2 regions of the Exiguobacterium sp. UBA1053 genome follow, and region 1 is predicted to be linked to the other one. Evidence: a T-box and tRNA genes for the amino acid it is inferred to sense, from the RefSeq annotation. Region 1 holds a T-box; the other holds one or more tRNA genes.

Region 1 (7,880 bases):
CTTTTTTATCAAGTACATGAACTCCTGCATTATCTTTGGCACGTACTTTGACAGTGAATGTTACTTCTGATTGATCTGCGATCCATTCACCCTTATGAACACCTGAAATCGCCTCATCGTATTCGATATCCGGGAGTCTCCCTTTAATCGTCTGTCCTGTAATATTCGCTCCAGTCAGACCAGTCGTTGATAAGATTTCAAGATTACTTGGAAATTGTTCGTTGAACAGGATATTTTCCATCGTCACCGAGAATTGTCCCATGATGTACCCGTTGTTACCAATGGCATCCTTTTGCATCATTGGAGACGTTTTGACGATGTAGGTGATATCCGCTGTTTCCCCTTTTGGAATCGTAGCTGGATCAATCGAGCGTGACAGGACGAAAGGCATAGATGCAGCCGGACGAACGACTTGAACCGTTCGTGTCTCAATTGTTTTGGCACCTCGTTGATCCTCTGCTTCAATACGGATCGTCACGCTCGTTTTTCCTTTGAGCTTTGAATCGAACGATTGACTGACGAACGAGTTATTTTTCAATTTATTGTTTTCAAAAACTTTCTCATCATCAATGTATATGCGCGTCTTTAACTCACGATCTTGTAGGTCGTAGTCGTTGACTTGATACGAGATAGTCAACGGTTCGTTCTCGAGGTAACTTGATTTATCCGTTGGTAAGATGTTCTTGATGAGCGGCTTATGGTTCGCACCAATGAACGCTCGGTACATCGTGTTTGAGAATAGTTCTTTTTCTTGTTGTTGATTGAAGCTCGAAGTATGCCCTGCTCCTGAATACGTAACGTTTCCTTTGGTATACATATAATAGTGGTTGCGTGCATCACCAATTGTTCTTCCGGCAGCCTGATTCGAACTACTGAGGTTGTTTTCACGGATGTTATACCATGGAATCAAGTCCGGTTGTTCAAGATCCAGACCAAAGTATTGATTGTGTGTCGTTGCGATAGCAACCGTATCAGCTAAGGCAAATGGATAAGAAGTCATGACGCCCGCATTTTGTTTGACTGCTTGACCCGATGTTCGAGGTGCCGCGTACCCCATGTTCGTAAAGTTCTTTTGACCTGCGAGATCCGCAAACTTTGTTTCCCAGAATAGCTCTGGTTTGCTGGATTGTGCCGGTCTAAAGATCGTATCATGTGTCAACATCAATCCTTGCCCCGTATTCGTGAAGTTAAGAATAGCATCTGATGCAGGGTCACTGAGTGAAGCTGCACCATACGAATCCTGAAAACCGAAGATTAGCATATCATAGGATGTATTTATATTTTTACTGGCATACGTTTTGTTAAACGTGTCCGCAGAAATGACTTCTACATTAAAGTCATATAACCCATCTTGTTTTAGTAAAGTTCCTGAGTTCATAAAACCGTTGATTGAACCGGTCGTTCCGGAACGCGTGACTTGTAAAATTTTTGCTTTAGCTTCTTGGTCCTGCATTAAAAAGCTTCCCATTTTATAATCCGTCAGTCCATCTTCACTTACGAGTCGAATCATCCAATTGCGTGGTCCCGTATAGCTTGGTGCATCAAAGCGATACGATACTGAACCAGAAACCGTAGCTACTTTCTCATCGACTTTCTCCGACTCATCGAATTGGTCGTTACTATTAAAGTCAATATACAACTGGACACGTGTATTAGCCGTAGTTTGATCAAGCGTAAAATTAAAATCAATTGGTTTATCTGGTGAAGCCGGTGCTGCTTTATCCACCGATGTTAACGATTGACCAGCCTGCGAAACCGCTACCTTGCTTAAACGAGGTCGTTCAATTTTTTCGGATTGTAATCGGGAGACGACCTGTTTTGAATCCGTATAGGCAATCGCAGCACCAGACGTCATGCTTGGCTTAAAAATCGAAGTGAAATTACTCGTTGCATGTGTTAACACATCAGCGTGTAAAAAGACGGGTAATCCTTTTTGAATATAGTTCGTCAAAATCTCATTCGCTTTTAACTTCGTAATATCATTCTCAATTTTACTCGTATTATGTTTTTTGGATGTATCAGATACTGTAATCGAATAACGGTCTGTTCCAGTAAAAATAGATTGATCAAAAACGATCGCATCAAATGCGCCATCAAGTGGAAAACGAGACGCATTCAACTCTTTGACCGTCATCATCTTGATTTCGTATTGACTAGTATTCAAGTCTTTTAACAGTGACAACGATGTAATGGTCGTTCCCGGGTCAATCCGGTTCGTTGTCGACCAGTCATCTCGAATCTCTAAAATCTTAAACTTTTCACCCGTTGCCGCTTTGGAATGTGGCTCATGTATATACGTAAAACTTGAAAAAATCAGTAAGATGGCTAAGGCTAGACGGACCCACTGTTTCATCACTTATCGTCTCCTCATCGTGTCATTGAGATATGGGACTATACTCCCCCATTTCATTATAACGAGAGAATGCGGATTTTCCCTATTTTGTAAAAATGGAAGCGTGATAATGCCGCACTTCACTAATGAAATAGAGTGATCCCGTCACGACGTATGTCCGGTCCATCTCTAATTGATCGAAGAACGCTTCGACCGTCGTCACATTGGCGCCTTCTTGCTGCAACTCCTCTATCGTCCGCGTTCGTGGAAAATCAAACGTCGTCTCATAAATATCTGGAGTAATGCTACGTAACTGCGTTAGCATCGCCGTCCGGTCTTTGTCACGCAAAATCGAACAGAGTAACGTCACGGGTTTTGATTCTTCCTTTAAGCGTTCAACAAGTGCCGTGATGCCTTCCGGATTATGTGCACCATCGAGAATGATCCGTGGTTTGCGCGAGATGATCTCAAACCGTCCCGGATGTTTTGCCTCCCGTAATCCTTTTCGGATTGCCGCTTTCGACCACCCAAGTCGCCGCGCACAAATGACGGCATTCGCCGCATTATGGACTTGATGATGACCTTCGAGCCCTAAGCGTGTCTCTGGTATTCCATCATACGTCGCCCAGGTCCCCGTCTCTTTTAAGCGGTAACGAATGATGGCTTCCTGACTCCATTTCAACGTCGCATTCCGGTCCCCGCAATACGCCATTAACGGCACGGTCAGCTCTTCCTGCAGTTTTCCGGCGATGACCGGTGTTCCTTGTTTGATGATGCCGAACTTTTGTAAAGCAATCTCTTGGAGCGTATCTCCGAGAATCGCTTGGTGATCGTGCCCGATTGACGTGATGATCGCGGCGACCGGCTTCTTGAAGACGTTCGTCGAATCATACAGTCCACCGAGACCGACTTCATAGATGACGAAATCGGGACGAATCTGATCAAAATAATAGAAGGCAAGTCCTGTTAATGCCTCGAACTCAGTGACCGTACCGAGTGCCGGATCGATGCGCCCGATGGCCGCTTGAACAGCGATTGCAGATGCGACGAGATCGTCTTCTGCAATCGGTATCCCATTCAACATGATCCGTTCCTCGAACTGAATGATATACGGCGACGTAAACGTCCCGATTCGTAATCCTTCCGCAATTCCCATCTCACGTAAGAACGCAACCGTCGATCCTTTTCCGTTCGTGCCAGCGACATGAATCGTCGGAATCGCGTCTGGGTCAATCTGTAATTCCAGTAACATCGCCTGCATCCGTTCAAGACCCGGTTTGACGCCGAATGCTAGTAAGCTCGATAACCATTCCAATACATCTTCTCGCGTCCTCATGCTGTTCGCTCCTTTAAAAAAAGTGGCTCAAGGAGACTTGAGCCACTGCTGTAATTAGTGTGAGAGTTCGTTGATACGTGCTTCGACAGCTTGACGTTTTTCCGTATAATCAAGTGCCTTCGCTTTTTCTTCATCAATGACATGTGCTGGTGCTTTGCCGACGAAGCCAGGATTGTTGAGTTTTTTCTCGACCCGTTCGACTTCTTTCGTATACTTGACGAGTTCTTTATTCAAGCGCGCGATTTCTTCCTCGATGTTGATCAAGTCCGCGAGTGGGATGAACAATTCTGCTCCCGTTACAATCGCACTCATTGCTTTTTCTGGCGCCGGCATCTGTTCTTCAATCCGGAGTTCAGACGCGTTCGTGAACTTTTGCAAGTACGAGCTGTTTGACGACAAGTCGTCTTGAACACGTGCGTCATTCGTCGAGATGAACAGTTGGATCTGTTTCGACATCGGTGCGCTCACTTCCGCGCGGATGTTACGAACCGAACGGATGACGTTCTGAACTGCTTCGAATGCTGGAACAGCTTCCGGGAAGTCGAGTGACGCTTCACGTGTTGGCCATGCGGCACGTGTGATTGTCTCACCTTCATGCGGTAAGTGTTGCCAGATTTCTTCCGTGATGAACGGCATGAATGGATGCATCAGACGCATGATCCGGTCGAGCGTATAGGCAAGAACCGAACGCGTCGTCTGCTTCGCTGCTTCATCTTCCCCGTTGAGCGGTAATTTCGCCATCTCGATGTACCAGTTACAGAAGTCTTCCCAGATGAAGTGATAGAGAATACGTCCCGCTTCACCAAACTCATATTTGTCCGACAGACGCGTCACATCGTCGATCGTCGTCTGTAAGCGTGTCAAGATCCATTTATCTGCGAGTGATTTCTCACCTGTCAAATCGATCTGATCAAACGTTAGACCATCCATGTTCATCAAGGCAAAACGGCTTGCGTTCCACAGTTTGTTCGAGAAGTTCCATGTTGCTTCGATCTTTTCCCAGTAGAAGCGGAGGTCGTTCCCTGGCGTTGATCCTGTCGTTAAGAACCAACGGAGTGAATCGGCACCATACTTCTCGATGACATCCATCGGGTCGATCCCGTTACCGAGTGATTTTGACATCTTGCGTCCTTCCGAATCACGAATCAATCCGTGGATCAAGACGTCTTGGAATGGACGTTGTCCTGTGAATTCGTACGATTGGAAGATCATCCGTGATACCCAGAAAGCGATGATGTCATAACCCGTAACGAGTGTTGATGTCGGGAAGTATTTTTGATAATCGGCTGCGTCCGTGTTCGGCCACCCCATCGTTGAGAACGGCCAAAGCGCTGAAGAGAACCATGTATCGAGGACATCGTTGTCTTGCTCCCAATTCTCGATATCGGCTGGTGCTTCCTTGCCAACGTAGACTTCGCCTGTTTCTTTATGGTACCAAGCCGGAATCCGATGTCCCCACCAGAGTTGACGGCTGACACACCAGTCACGGATGTTTTCCATCCAGCGTACATACGTGTTTTCAAAGCGTTGTGGAACGAAGTTAACCTTGTCTGGTCCTTGTTGCTCCTCAAGTGCTTTTTGCGCGAGTGGCTCCATTTTAACGAACCATTGGAGTGAGAGATACGGCTCAACGATCGCGTCTGAACGCTCCGAGTGACCGACAGAGTGCAAGTGTGGTTCGATTTTGATTAGAACACCTTCTGCTTTTAAATCTTCAACGATTTGTTTTCGGCATTCGAAACGATCCATGCCTTCGTATTTCCCTGCGTTCTCGTTCATCGTTCCATCTTCATTCATGACGAGGACACGTGGTAACTCGTGACGGTTACCGACTTCGAAGTCGTTCGGGTCGTGTGCTGGTGTGATCTTAACGACACCTGTACCGAACTCCATGTCGACATAGTCATCGGCAACAATCGGAATCTCGCGACCAACGATTGGTAACGTGATTGTTTTTCCGACGAGGTGAGCATAACGCTCATCCTTCGGGTTCACGGCGATCGCTGTATCACCGAGCATCGTCTCAGGACGTGTCGTCGCTAGTTCAACGTGACCTGAACCGTCCGTTAGTGGATAGCTGAAGTGATAGAAAGCACCTTCGATATCCTTGTAGATGACTTCGATATCCGAGATCGCTGTTTTCGTCGCTGGGTCCCAGTTAACAATATATTCGCCGCGGTAGATCAAGCCTTTTTCGTAAAGTTTCACGAAGACTTCTTGAACCGCTTCTGACAATCCTTCGTCAAGCGTGAAGCGTTCACGCGAATAATCGAGTCCGAGACCAAGTTTTGCCCATTGTGCACGGATCGTTGACGCGTACTCTTCTTTCCATGCCCATGATTGCTCAAGGAATTTCTCACGACCCATTTCAAGACGTGATTGTCCTTCTGCCCGCAGTTTTTGTTCGACTTTTGCTTGCGTCGCGATACCGGCATGGTCCATTCCTGGTAGATAAAGGACGTCGAATCCTTGCATCCGCTTCATCCGTGTCAGCATGTCTTGTAACGTCGTGTCCCACGCGTGACCAAGGTGCAATTTACCTGTGACGTTCGGTGGTGGAATGACGATCGTGTACGGCTCTTTTTCTGGATCCTGATCGGCTTTGAAATAGTCACCTTTCACCCAAAAGTCGTACCATTTTTCTTCCGTTGCCTGCGGATCATACTTCGTTGGCATTGATAATTCCTGCATCCTGATCGCTCCCTTTTTGTCCATAATAAAAACGGCTTCTCTCGTCCTATGCTAAGGACGAAAGAAAGCCGTTGCTTTTTTCCGCGGTACCACCTTAGTTCATCCAAAATCGGATGCCCTCGAGCCACGTAACGTGTGGAGGACGGATATCGCTCGTAAGACTCACGATACCAGCTCGTGGGGTGACCTTCCTCCTGTTCGCCCGTCACATCTTTCAGCCAAGGATGTGTTCTCTACACCGGTACGAATACAGGACTACTCTTCCCGTCATCGCTGTTGCCATTTTCTTCTTTACTCATTTTAGCCGAGAGTTCAAGTAATCGTCAAGAACTGCTTAACGACCAAATTCAACTTGGAGTTCCTTGAACGTCAATTCGACGGCTTCGATCGTCCGTTCGATGTCTTCGTCCGTATGGGCGATCGACAGGAAGAGACCTTCGAATTGTGACGGTGGTAAGAAGACACCACGCGCCGCCATCTTTTGATAATACGAACGGAACATCTCAAGATTCGATGTTTTCGCTTTTTCGAAGTTCGTGACACGTTCATCCGTGAAGAAGACACCGAACATCGCGCCTGCACGGTTCGTCGTCAGCGGAATGTTGTATTTCGCCGCAGCGTTCAGGTAGCCTTCTGACAAACGGCTCGCTTTCCGGTCGAACTCTGCATAGTGTTCTGGTTTCAATTGTGTCAATGTCGCTAGACCCGCTGCCATCGCGAGTGGGTTCCCGGATAATGTACCCGCTTGATAGATTGGACCTTGTGGTGCGATCTGTTCCATGATGTCACGACGTCCGCCGTAAGCCCCGACTGGCATGCCGCCACCGATGACTTTACCGAGACATGTGATGTCCGGTGTGACACCGAAATGTCCTTGCGCACAGTGGAATCCGACACGGAAACCGGTCATGACTTCGTCAAAGATCAATAAAGCGCCGTTTTCCGACGTGATCTCCCGTAAGCCTTCGAGGAAGCCTGGTTCTGGTGGTACGAAGCCCATGTTCCCAGCAGCCGGTTCGACGATGACACCAGCGATATCGTCGCCGTGTTTTTCGAACGCGATCCGGACAGCGTCCAAATCGTTGTATGGAACCGTCAGCGTCATGCTCGCGATTTGCGCCGGAACGCCTGGTGAATCGGGTAATCCGAGTGTCGCGACACCTGAACCTGCTTTAATCAAGAGCGAGTCACCGTGACCATGGTAACAGCCTTCGAACTTGAGGATTTTCGTCCGACCTGTGTAACCACGCGCGAGACGAAGCGCTGCCATCGTCGCTTCTGTTCCTGAGTTGACCATCCGGACGACTTCGACCGACGGCACCCGGCTGATGACGACTTCCGCCATCGCTGATTCGATTTCCGTTGGTGTCCCGTAACTCCAGCCACGTGTCGCTTGTTCTTGGATCGCTGACGTGACGATTGGATCGGCATGACCAAGAATCATTGGTCCCCATGACAAGACGTAATCGATATACTCTTTTCCGTCGATGTCATAGAGCTTTGATCCTTTCGCATGATCTG
Region 2 (7,880 bases), on a different contig from region 1:
CGCAGTATTACCGGCTGCGGGTATCGTGCTCCGGTTAGGTTCGTCGGATATGCTTGATATTCCGTTGATGGTAGCAGCAGGAGGGGCTATTTTTGATAACCTTCCACTGATTTTTGCCATTGGTGTCGCGATTGGTCTATCAATCGATGCGAGTGGGGCAGCGGGTCTTGCCGGGGCCATCGGGTATCTCGTCTTAAAGAATGGCGTCGACTCGATGAACAAGGATTATTCCAGCGCACAGATTCAGGCGAAGTATGATGCGATCGCTGCGATCGTCAATGATTCCTCGACCAAGGTCGACGGAGCGACACTTGGTTCGATCGCGAATCAGGCGACACTCGGTTCGACCGTTAATATGGCGGTATTCGGTGGAATCATCGCGGGTATCGTCGCAGGACTTCTATACAATCGGTTCTATAATATTAAGTTACCGGATTGGTTAGCATTCTTTGGTGGTCGTCGTTTCGTTCCAATCATTACATCAGCGGTCATGCTTGTACTTGCTTTCATCTTTGGTTATGTCTGGCCGTTCATCGAGCAAGGCATCAACGGTGCTGGTGAATGGATGGTTGGCCTTGGTGCAGGAGGCGCTGCTCTGTTTGGATTCTTTAACCGTCTCTTGATTCCTGTCGGCTTACACCACGTCTTAAATAATATTTTCTGGTTCGTCTTCGGTTCATATGAAAAAGCAGATGGTACGGTCGCGAACGGTGACATCGCGCGCTTCTTCGCTGGAGATCCGACAGCTGGGATTTATCAAGCGGGCTTCTTCCCAATCATGATGTTCGCCTTACCGGCTGCAGCTTTTGCGATTGTCATGGCTGCGCGTAAGGAAAATCGAAAAGCAGTTGCTGGAGCGATGATTGGTCTTGGACTGACGTCCTTCTTGACAGGTATCACGGAACCAATCGAGTTCTCGTTCATGTTCTTATCACCTGTTTTATATGTCATTCATGCAGTTTTAACAGGTCTATCGATGGCCATTGTTAACTTACTAGGTATTTTACATGGCTTCTCCTTCTCGGCTGGTTTCATTGATTATGCCTTGAACTTCGGTATTGCCACAAAACCATTACTTCTCATCCCGGTTGGTCTCGCGTTCGCGGTCGTCTACTACTTCCTGTTCTACTTCATGATCACGAAATTTGATCTGAAGACACCAGGTCGTGAAGATGAATCGCTCGTCACAGACACGGGAGTCGTTCTGACAGATTCAGACGATAAATATGAGCAACAAGCAGCTCAAATTTTTGCCGGATTGAAAGGAACAGAAAATGTCACGTCGATTGATAACTGTGCGACACGTTTACGTCTTCAAGTCAAAGATCCAAGCATCATTGACGAAGCGGCGATTAAAGCGGCTGGAGCAAAAGGTGTCATGAAGATGGGCGCGACCAGCGTGCAAATCATCATTGGAACAGACGTCGAATTCGTTGCGGATGCGATGAAGCGACAGAAGTAAAGAAAAAACGACCTTTCCTGAACTCAGGAAAGGTCGTTTTGTTGTACGTTCGCAACAGGTGCTGTTTTGCTTGAGCGATAGATTGGATAAAAGATTCCGATCAAGATGATGACGATCCCAATCCATTGGGAACTCATCAGATGTTCTCCTAAAATTAAGACGGAACAGATGACTGCTGTCGGTAGTTCAGCCGCTCCGAGCAAAGAAACGCTTGCTGGAGACAGATGAGGGGCGCCTGCAGCAAATAAGAGCGGTGGTAAAATCAATGCGAACAGACCGAGCGGAATCGCGTATAACAGAAGTCCATTTTCGAAGTTTGCAGAAGACAAGAATGTCGTCGGTGGATACATGGTCATGACGAAAGCAAGACCACCTGTCATCATATAAAAACTTTTCTTGATGACGGGTAAATGATTGGCGATGCGTCCACTAGCGAGTAAGAAAATTGAGAAGCTGACAGCTGCTCCAAGACCGAATAATGTTCCACGTAAATCGAGTGGACTCGAGTAAGCGGCACTCGCAAGAATGGCTCCGCCAATTAGTAGAATCGCGGACAGAAAGTGCGCACGACTGGGTAAACGTCTGAATGCGAGCGCATCGATGATGACACCAATCCAAGTGAATTGGAATAAGAGAATGATCGCAACGGACGCGGATACGGTTTGAAGACTTTGATAGTAAAGATAACCGGTTGTACCACTTGAGATACCGATCAGCATGAGCAGACCAGCTGTCTTGAGATCGAGACGAAGATTTTTCGTAAATAAGGCAAGTCCGAAAATCATGAGCCACCCGAAGAAAAATTGACTACCTGAAACGGCTGCTGAGTTAAATCCAGCGGCATAAGCGAGTTTGACGATCGTTGAGAGGACACCATAACTGATAGCGCCAATCAGAACGAATAAGGTTGCTTTTGAACGATGCATGAATAAATTCCCTCCATTTTTAATAAAAACCACACAAAAAAGGTTGCAACAGGGCCTTGTCCAGGTTTTTTGGACAGGGTTTGGTTGCAACCTGTGTGATTTATTGAGTTGATGTGTCGAGCAAACGATACAGCCGGGTTTTCGTTTGATTATACTGAACGGTCAGCGCATTCCACTTCTTTAATGACGCGGTAGCTTTCCGTGTTAAACGATTTAAATCCGCTGTTGACTCATCAATCTTAACGAAATCCGGTTTTTTCGTCAAGCGTGAAAGCACTTTCTTTTCAGCGTCCATCGCTTGTCGATACGTTTTCGAGAACGTTTGAAATGTCTGCTCGCGTTCCTTGATGATTGTCACGAGGGCGGTTCCTTCTGTTTTTGCTTTACCATCAAGTTTGTTGACAGCATCCTTCAATTCTTCAAGATCGAGTGCAGCGTACGTTTCCTTACGTAACGTTTCTTCTTGTTTCAATAAAGCAAGCCGTTCGTCATTTAAGGATTCTAATTCCTCTCGTTCATTTTGAGAGCGTTTGATTTCTTCAGCACCTGCATCAAGAACGGCTTGGTACGTATTAACTGAAATTTCATCCTTACGAGCACGTTGATCAGCTAGCGTGAATGCTTTCTCTTCACCTTTCACTTGTTGCTCTAGCTGTTCATGAAGAGAGGCTGGTGAATCGTTGGAACAGGCAGCGAGTCCAAAGCTCGACAGGAACAGTACTGCTACGAATGTTTTTTTCATCTGGATAGTAACTCCTTATAAATTCGAGTGTTGCGCGAAGTTGTACGGAATATGGAAATCTTCATCATAAATCGCGAATTGATAGCCTTTTTTCTGAAGTCCGGCAACAATGGATGGAAGTGCTTTGATGGCTTGTGGTTGTTCATGTAAGAGAATGATTTCAAACGGACGCTCTGCTCGCCGAATGACCGTATTCGCTACTTCTTTTGCACTATCTTTGTAATACCAGTCCATTGAATCGATTGACCAGTCCCACACGCGGAAGTCTGCTGAATGAATGGCAGATGCCATTTTTTTCGTGATGCCTGGATCAGAGCCATAAGGTGGTCGTGTCAAATATGGTGTTAGCTTCGTCAACTCATGGATTTTCTTCTGAACACTTTGCATCTCTGAGACATACTTTCCTTTTTCGTACAATGTATCGTAATCGTGTGTTTCCCCGTGTAATCCGATATAGTGTCCAGCTTTAGCAGCAGCTTTGACTTCTTGCGGAAAAGCATCTATTTGTGTTCCGAGATAAAAGAAAGTGGCACGAGTCTGAAGTTGATCCAATGTTCGAAGTAAGTCCGGTGTTAATGCGGATGGACCATCCTCGAATGTTAAATAAGCGACTTTTTTCGTCACACCATTCCATTTTTCCACGCGTGCTTTTTCCATATTGACGACAGGGACTTCAGTAATGGATTTACCTGTCGTAATGGATTGTTGTTCAGGAGTAAATACGTATCGGTAAGCGACATATCCCCCAACTCCGAGAAAAACAAGGGTGAGAAGTAAGAAAAACCGAGGGAAAAACTTTCTTTTTTTTGTACGCGGTCGTGGACCGAGTTCGCTAGCATGGCTTGAGGTAAATGGATCCATCGTTGTCTGTCGCTCCTTTTGTCAAAAATATCATATACAGATAATGTAACATTCTGACTGTTTCTTTTGTAACAAACAGATGACAAAAAGATGACGGAAAATCGATTTTTCTAAAAAATATCGATTTATTTAGAAAGAGTTTGCAAGAAATAAAAAAACAACCACTAAGTAAGTGATTGTTTCATGTATTATTTAGTGTTCTGTTACAGCACACTCATCGCATTCCGTTTGATAGGATTCACATTGTTCATCCATCTCTTTTCCGCAATGGGCACACGTTTTGACGGGAAGCTCACGATAGAATGCAGCAGATGCTTCTTGGTAAAGGGGTTGTTCCATGTGTTTTTCCTCCTTCAAAAATAAACGCAATGGTCTTTTTTCTTGTTTTTATTGTATTAGTACAGAAGTTTAATGTCAACTATTGTTTTATAACAATAAATTCGTTTGAAGTATTGATAGAGGACAATAAAAAAGAGACATGCTACGATATCTAAGTAATCTGATAATAATAAGGGGGATTTACACATGACACAGGCAACACTTGATACAATGCGTGTCTTAACAGAAAGACGTTCGGTTCGTCATTACGACGAAACGTTCAAACTTTCAAAACAGGAAGTGGAAGAATTATTAGAATGGACGACAGCGGCGCCGAGTGCTTGGAATTTGCAACACTGGCATTTCACGGTCTTCCATTCAGAAGAATCGAAGCAACAGCTTGCACCGATCGCATACAATCAGCCGGCTATCACTTCGGCTTCAGCAGTCATTGCGATCTTAGGTGATGTTCAAGCTAATCGAAACTACAATCCGGTGTACGGTCCAGCAGTAGAAGCAGGTGGCATGACAGAGGATTTATTTGATTCGATCAAGGCACAGGTAGAAGGCGCTTATCAAAGTGAAGCCTATGGGCGCGATGCGGCAATGTCGAATGCGAGCCTTGCTGCGATGCAATTGATGCTTGCGGCAGAAGCGCGTGGATTATCAACACTCGCAATGGGTGGATTCGATCATCAACGTTTTGCGGAAACGTTCATCACCGAGTCACGGTATGTACCGGTCATGTTGATTGCTGTCGGAAAAGCGGTTGAAGATGCGAAAAAGCGTCCGGCACTACGTTTACCGATTGATCAAGTATCGACCTTCCTGTAAGTCATTCAAAATGGAGGAAGCGGGGTTCAATTCCTCCATTTTAATTTTTTTATTTTTTTTCAGAAAAAGACTTGTCAGCCTTTTAGTTTCTTGATATATTAATACATGTCCTAGCAAGTACATAACGTACTGCAAACACGATTCTGTAGCTCAGCTGGGAGAGCGCTACCTTGACAGGGTAGAGGTCGCTGGTTCGAGCCCAGTCAGAATCATACCGAAAGCCCGCTTTTCCTTTATAGGAAAAGCGGGCTTTTTTTATTATTTCTTTATCTCATCCTCTGTGACCCATTTATGGTTTTTCACCATCTCTCCACCGTCCGTCGGTTCATAGTTCACCATATAGACCGTCGTTTCCTTTACTTCATCAATCGTCGCTTTTGCTCCATCCATACCTTTCATATGATCCGCTTTGACAGTTGTTTCATCACCAACTTGCAGTGGCTTAGTTGGAACGGGATCGAGTTCTTCCTGAATGACCCATTTATGATTTTTCACCATCTTTCCACCAGTAGTCGGTTTGTAACTGATCGCATAGACGACGGTGTCGTAAGCTCCCGCAATCGTTGCTTTAGCTCCGTCCATACCGTCCATATGATCCGTCGTCAACGTGACGTTGCTTCCTTTCGGATAAGTCGGATCACTGGCTTCCTTTAAACCGGATGGTAGATTTCCGTCGCTCGAATGCATCATATCTCCATGAGACATATCGTGTGAGTCACTATTACTTCCATCGTTATTGGCGGATCCACATGCACCGAGCCAAAGCGTAGAACTAAGAGCAAGTGCGGTTAATGTCAATGATTTTTTCATATAAAACCCTCCTGAAGTCACTAGTCTTCTTTACTATACCCAGCGTATATGCAAATCGTGTGCAGATGAGGTGACAGTTTCGTTTGCCTGCGTCGATCGCGTTTTTTTTAGCTATACTAAAAGTGGGGAGAAAAAGGAGGAATCGTCATGCGTCGTATTTCATACTCAGTCGGAGGAATCGTGCTTGCGGCATTTTTAATTTGTGGCAGTGTGTTGTTTGGGACATTGTATTATCAGTTGTCTCAAACACGAACGCAGGAAGTAGTAGACGGTTTACTGAACCGAGGAAATACACACCGTGATGTCCTTGTCGATTCCTATGACCAAACGACGATGCGCCATGTCAGCATGATGGAAGCAGATTCATCGTTTACTGTGGTGATCACTGATGCAGATGGAAAACAACTCGAAGCGTCACGACCTTTGTCGAATGAGATGAAGAGCATGTTAGAGCATACGGATTTTGATTACCGTCAACAAGGAAAAATCGTGACGATGCGTGACTTTTTAATGACGGACAGTCCCATCACCATTGACGGGGAACATCGTGGTCATGTATTCATGTTCGCTTCTAAAGCAATCGTAGATCACGTACTTGATCCGTTGAAACAGCAGTTTCTCCAAGTGGGTCTGCTAGCGCTTTTATTAGCAGGTGCGGCAAGCATTTGGACGACCCGACTCATTTCTCGTCCGTTGATTCAGATGGAAAAAGCGACAGCGCGTCTATTGGATGGAGAAGGTGGAGAGTTGCCGATTGATCGAAAAGATGAACTGGGACAATTGGCGCGTTCGATTCAGCAATTAAAACAAGATCTCGATTTTTTGAATCGGGAACGATCCGAATTTTTAGCAACCGTATCTCATGAACTACGAACACCATTGACATATATAAAGGGATACGCGGATATTCTCGAACGCCAAACGTTGACGCCGGATGAGCAACAACGCTACATTACGATCATTCGAGAAGAAAGTCAGCAAATGAATGAATGGATTGAGCAATTGTTTTGGCTAGCACGAATTGACGCCAATGCTTTTATGATGGAGCGAAAACCTGTCGATGTCGAAGACTTGATTCATCAAGTGATACGATTGATGCGTCAAGACATCGAACAAGAAAATGTTTCGTTCGAGATAGAAGGTGAGCGATTAGAAGTGATGGGTGACGCTCAGCAGCTCCGTCAGATGATCGTGAATATCATTGAAAATGCACGACGACATACGACGTCGGGAAAAATTATCGTTCGTTATGGTGTCAACGCAGTAGGGGCTTTCATTCAAATCGAAGATACAGGAGAAGGGATCGCTGCAGAATCTTTACCTCATGTAACGAAACGGCTCTACCGAACGGAAGCATCTCGTTCTCGAAAACATGGAGGAACTGGAATCGGACTCTCCATCGTTGAAGCAATTGCTCAGACACATGGAGCAGAATTGAACATCAAGAGTCAGCTTGGACATGGAACACAAGTGACACTGCAGTGGAAGGAGAAATAAAATGCCGCATGTATTGATCGTAGATGATGAACCAAGAATGCTTGAACTGCTCAAACTGTATATTCAGCCGTATGGGTACACGTGTCAGCTTGTGGATTCTGCGCAACAAGCTCTTGATCTCTGCCGTCAGCACGTATTCGACCTGATTTTACTAGATGTCATGATGCCGGATATGGATGGCTGGACATGTTGTCGTCTCATTCGAGAACACTCTAACATCCCAATCTTGATGGTTACGGCTCGGAATCAGCGGGAAGACATCATTCGGACACGAGAAGTAGGAGCGAATGATTACATATCAAAACCGATTCAAGAAGGGGAACTGATCGGGCGAATGGAAGTTTTATTACAGCAACAGTATGATGGTCTATCCTATGACCGGGAAAGCTATCGTTGTAGTTACCTCCAACAAAAGATTTCGTTAACGAAA

What was found. The T-box of region 1 lies ahead of B3G15_RS10080 (valine--tRNA ligase). A T-box ahead of a tRNA ligase gene usually reads a tRNA of that ligase, here a tRNA-Val.
Region 2: it has a tRNA-Val gene. The T-box ahead of B3G15_RS10080 (valine--tRNA ligase) is inferred to sense a tRNA for this amino acid. The anticodon was not compared.

What each region holds. Positions count from the first base shown of each region.
Region 1 covers NZ_DCDO01000013.1:448,292-456,171, forward strand. The annotation lists gene B3G15_RS10070 (DUF5057 domain-containing protein) at 1-2,353, opposite strand, end outside; gene B3G15_RS10075 (bifunctional folylpolyglutamate synthase/dihydrofolate synthase) at 2,436-3,668, opposite strand; gene B3G15_RS10080 (valine--tRNA ligase) at 3,723-6,359, opposite strand; T-box leader at 6,410-6,639, opposite strand; gene hemL (glutamate-1-semialdehyde 2,1-aminomutase) at 6,694-7,880, opposite strand, start outside.
Region 2 covers NZ_DCDO01000005.1:157,311-165,190, reverse strand. The annotation lists gene nagE (N-acetylglucosamine-specific PTS transporter subunit IIBC) at 1-1,462, shown strand, start outside; gene B3G15_RS04965 (EamA family transporter) at 1,486-2,388, opposite strand; gene B3G15_RS04960 (YkyA family protein) at 2,489-3,130, opposite strand; gene B3G15_RS04955 (polysaccharide deacetylase family protein) at 3,146-3,772, opposite strand; gene yhfH (protein YhfH) at 4,184-4,330, opposite strand; gene B3G15_RS04945 (nitroreductase family protein) at 4,517-5,143, shown strand; tRNA gene B3G15_RS04940 (tRNA-Val) at 5,283-5,355, shown strand; gene B3G15_RS04935 (YdhK family protein) at 5,402-5,953, opposite strand; gene B3G15_RS04930 (HAMP domain-containing sensor histidine kinase) at 6,101-7,450, shown strand; gene B3G15_RS04925 (response regulator transcription factor) at 7,452-7,880, shown strand, end outside.